2 regions of the Roseibium sp. M-1 genome follow, and region 1 is predicted to be linked to the other one. Evidence: predicted binding sites of a transcription regulator. Region 1 holds the regulator's gene; the other holds the start of a gene.

What was found. Region 1 encodes LexA, which represses DNA repair genes until DNA is damaged. Its sites were predicted from a motif close to TGTTCNNNNTGTGTTCNG; they were not measured.
Region 2: uvrA (excinuclease ABC subunit UvrA) is a predicted target of LexA. The motif match lies at 1,202-1,219, and genes of this name have one in related genera.

What each region holds. Positions count from the first base shown of each region.
Region 1 is NZ_CM137257.1:1,057,190-1,059,391, forward strand. It holds gene ACX3M4_RS04845 (hypothetical protein) at 1-453, shown strand, start outside; gene lexA (transcriptional repressor LexA) at 679-1,389, shown strand; gene ACX3M4_RS04855 (ComEC/Rec2 family competence protein) at 1,479-2,202, opposite strand, start outside.
Region 2 is NZ_CM137257.1:812,166-814,367, forward strand. It holds gene uvrA (excinuclease ABC subunit UvrA) at 1-1,009, opposite strand, end outside; gene ACX3M4_RS03750 (single-stranded DNA-binding protein) at 1,586-2,134, shown strand.

The DNA of each region.
Region 1 (2,202 bases):
CTGGCCGGTATGGTCTCCGGCTTCGGTCTCAAAGGTGCAATGTTCGAAGCCGCCCTGGACCCGGAGACGGAATTTACGCTCTTCCGCGTCAAACCCGATCCGGAGACGGCAACCGAACCGCAAACCAATGCCCTGATCACAACACTCGCCCCCTTTGCGGACCTTCACCACAGCGTCGCCGCTCTTGCCGGTAATCTTGGCGCAGGCACTTTCGAAGTCATGGGTCTCGGCAGCCTTGCCGGAGCGCAGTTTCTGGAAGGGCCGCCAATGACGGGCCTTATCTCCGAAATTCTTCTTCAACCCGGCATCAGAGGTTCTTCCGGCAAGGATCTCTCACTGCCGATCCGGGCAATAGACCTTCAAGGACGACTTTTCAGCGGCACGCTGAGCCCTGGCGGCGCGCCGACGTTGATTACCTGTGAACTCCTCTTGAGGGAGCCGGATCGCGGTTGACCCTCAGACGCCACCGGCTGTGACAGAATTGCTGACATCCGGTCGGCGCCGCCTTCAATTATTAAATCGTGCGACCGGCGGAAACCGGAACCGCAGAAAGATCCACTGCCCATATGCACTCTTCCAAGAACAGTAAGAGAACATTTACCCTTGCAGAACACAATGAGAACAGGTAATGTGTTCTTGATTTGTACCAGACTCATTTCTCGGTCAGGGGAAACCGGCATGTTGACGCGCAAGCAGTATGAACTGCTCATGTTCATTCACGAAAGACTGAAAGAAACCGGCGTGCCGCCGTCCTTCGACGAAATGAAGGATGCGCTCGACCTGCGGTCGAAGTCGGGTATTCACCGCCTCATCACGGCGCTGGAAGAGCGTGGTTTCATCCGCCGCCTGCCCAACCGGGCAAGGGCAATGGAAGTTGTTCGCCTGCCAGACTCAATTGCTCCCGGACTCGGTGCTCCCAGACCGCGCGGCAGCTTCTCTCCGGAGGTGATCGAGGGCTCGCTCGGAAAACCGGAACCGGCACGCCCTGCTCCCGAGCCTGCTGCTGGCGTTACCGAGATACCGGTGATGGGCCGCATCGCTGCTGGTGTGCCGATAGAGGCAATCCAGACGCACAGTCATTCGATTACGGTGCCACAGGAACTGCTCGGGCGCGGAGAGCATTATGCACTCGAGGTTCGCGGTGATTCCATGATCGAAGCCGGCATTCTGGATGGTGACACCGTCCTTATTCGTCGCACCGACAGCGCCGAAAGCGGCGATATCGTCGTTGCTCTGGTGGATGAAGAGGAAGCCACATTGAAGCGCCTGCGCAAAAAAGGCGCGTCGATTGCGCTTGAGGCCGCCAACCCGGCCTACGAAACACGCATCTTCGGTCCCGGACGCGTTCGTGTTCAAGGCCGCCTGATCGCGCTTTTTCGGCAGTACTAGAAAACGCGCAGTCACCGGATCTCTCGGGTCCCAGTTGATTGCTTTCGAAGAAACGATCCGTCTGTACGCACGCGTAGACCATTCCTGTTCTATGGCTTCGCGACTTTTGCTGTTGTTTTCCCCGGATCGGATCTCTTTGCCTTGGCGAGGCTTGCACGTGTCACCGTTCCGGGTCTGTGCCATGGACGCGGCGGGTCGGGAATGGCAAAGAGCAGCTTTGAAATTCCGGACGGGGTTTGGCGGTGATCAGGTGCGCTGCTTTGTGCTGCCGGAATGGTCTCAGGACTGGCTGCTGCAGCAGCGTGGACAACTTCATTCTCACCTTGATCTTCCAGCCATATGGCAACAGCGCCGCGTTTGAGACGCATCTGGCCGTCCAGGACGAGTGCAGCCCCGCAAGATGGCGGCGCGATTAGATCGGTCACGACAAGATCTGACTTTCGGCAATCCATCTCCAGGGCTTCGATCCGTTTGGGCGACGCAATCACGACAAGCTGAGCAGTTTCTGCAGGTTCCACCGCTCCTTTTCTGCCATGGGCCTTGACCACACAGCCGTCAGCGTCGCACTTTCTTTGAGGCGATTTCATCTTGCGCGACAAGATCTCCTGCGACGCTACCCCCTCCGCCTGCATCCAGAGCTCTGCAGCAAACGACCCGGTCCGGCCCGCGTAACGCAACTGGCCCGCTTCATCCCTGGCTGCCAGCTGGCTACCGCGGGCAGCGATCTGAATGTCGGGCGGGCGCGTTTCCACCGCGACCAGAAGACCGGCCAGGAGCGGCACCCCTGCAATCAGGCGTTTTTTGCCAGGAAGC
Region 2 (2,202 bases), 250 kb from region 1:
TGGCGCCGGTCTTGGCCCAGGGCAGCACTGCTCCTTCGCGCAAGGAAAGCGAATGGTCGGGAACGACCAGGTCTTCCTCAAAAGCCAGTGTCGTGCCGAGGCCGTCGCATGTCGGGCAGGCACCAAACGGATTGTTGAAGGAAAAGAGCCGCGGCTCAATCTCCGGTATGGTGAAGCCCGAAACAGGGCAAGCGAACTTTTCCGAAAAAATGATCCGCTCCGGATCGCCATTAGCGTCGGTCCGGTCGGCAAATTCGGCGATGGCTATGCCATCTGCAAGTTTCAGCGCCGTTTCAAGCGAATCCGCCAGGCGGCCGGCGATATCGTCGCGCACGACAAGACGGTCCACGACCACATCAATGTCGTGTTTGAATTTCTTGTCGAGGGCAGGGGCCTCGGCAATCTCGTAGAAGGTTCCGTCTATCTTGACGCGCTGGAAGCCCTTCTTCATGAGTTCCGCCAGTTCCTTTCGGTACTCGCCCTTGCGGCCACGCACCATGGGGGCGAGCAGATAAAGGCGGGCGCCTTCTTCCAGTTCCATAACCCGGTCGACCATCTGGCTGACCGTCTGGCTCTCGATCGGCAGGCCGGTCGCCGGGGAATAGGGAATGCCGACACGTGCGAACAGAAGGCGCATATAGTCGTAGATCTCGGTGACCGTGCCGACCGTGGAGCGCGGATTGCGGGACGTGGTCTTCTGCTCGATGGAAATCGCCGGAGACAGGCCGTCGATCTGGTCGACATCCGGTTTCTGCATCATCTCCAGGAACTGGCGCGCGTAGGCGGACAAGCTTTCCACGTAGCGTCGCTGGCCTTCGGCATAGATCGTGTCGAAAGCCAGCGACGACTTGCCGGAGCCGGAAAGTCCGGTCATGACGATCAGCCGGTCTCTGGGCAGGTCCAGATCGATGCCCTTGAGATTATGCTCGCGCGCGCCGCGGATGCTGAGCATCTTCGTCGGGTCGCTTTTCCAGGCGTCGTCCGGCTGTCCGTCCTTGGATGTCGTCATTGTCGGTCTTTCTGAGCGCGCACTGGTCCGGCTGCTGCGGCCCGCGCAGGCGCATGGTTGTCGAGAGGCGGAACGTGTCCGTTTGCCCCGATATAGCAGTTTAGGCGGGCGGTTCCAGAGAGGCTTTTAAAGCATCCTCCATTTGCGCCCGCCGGATGCGATGCCTGATTGAATCGGTTTTACAGAAATGATAAGAACAAAACAAGTACATTGCTACGGGCAGCGTCAGGAATGCATGGGCCGAAACAGGCGAGGGGCTCCATTTCCCGCCAGCAAGTTTCCTGACACGGTTTTGTGCGTGATTTGGAACAAAAACGGAGCAAAATGTAACGGAGCGCAATCAGGGGTAGTTCTTACGCTTTCTGATTGAAAAGCAGGCAGCCCTGGCCGGTAGCTGGTCACGGCCTGCCTTGTGGAAAATGGGTGCTGGCAAAGGAAAAGTGCAGCACAGCTGTTGGCGGACCGCTAGGGTTCTGATTTCTAGCAGCATGGCTTGCAGCGCGGTTCAGGGTCGGCCAATGCCGGAGAAGCATGGCGATCTGAGCAGAACCGCGCGAGAACAGACAGGAGTGCAGTATGGCGGGCAGCGTCAACAAAGTAATTTTGGTCGGCAATCTGGGTGCCGATCCGGAAATCCGCCGTACGCAGGATGGCCGCGCCATCGCAAACCTGCGTATTGCGACCTCTGAGTCCTGGCGCGACCGCAACACCGGCGAACGCCGGGAAAAGACCGAATGGCACCGTGTGGTCATCTTCAATGACGGCCTGTGCAAGGTGGCGGAACAGTATCTGCGCAAGGGATCGAAGGTCTATCTTGAAGGCCAGCTGCAGACCCGCAAATGGCAGGACCAGTCCGGCCAGGATCGCTATTCCACCGAAATCGTGCTGCAAGGCTTCAACTCCAACCTGACCATGCTCGATGGTCGCGGCGAAGGCGGCGGTAGCGGTAGTCTGCCAGACTATGGCAATGACAGCCAGGGCGGCGGCAGCTTTGGGGGTGGATCCGGAGGCGGCTTCGGTGGCGGTGGCAGCTACGGCGGCGGCTCCGGCGGTTCGGGTGGCGGCGGCTACGGCGGGCCGTCCGGCGGTGGCGGCGGCCCGATGGACGACGAAATTCCGTTCTGATCGGACCGAAATTTTTTCATGGGCCGCCGATTTCTACCGGCGGCCCTTTTCGTGAAATGTCCGTCGCG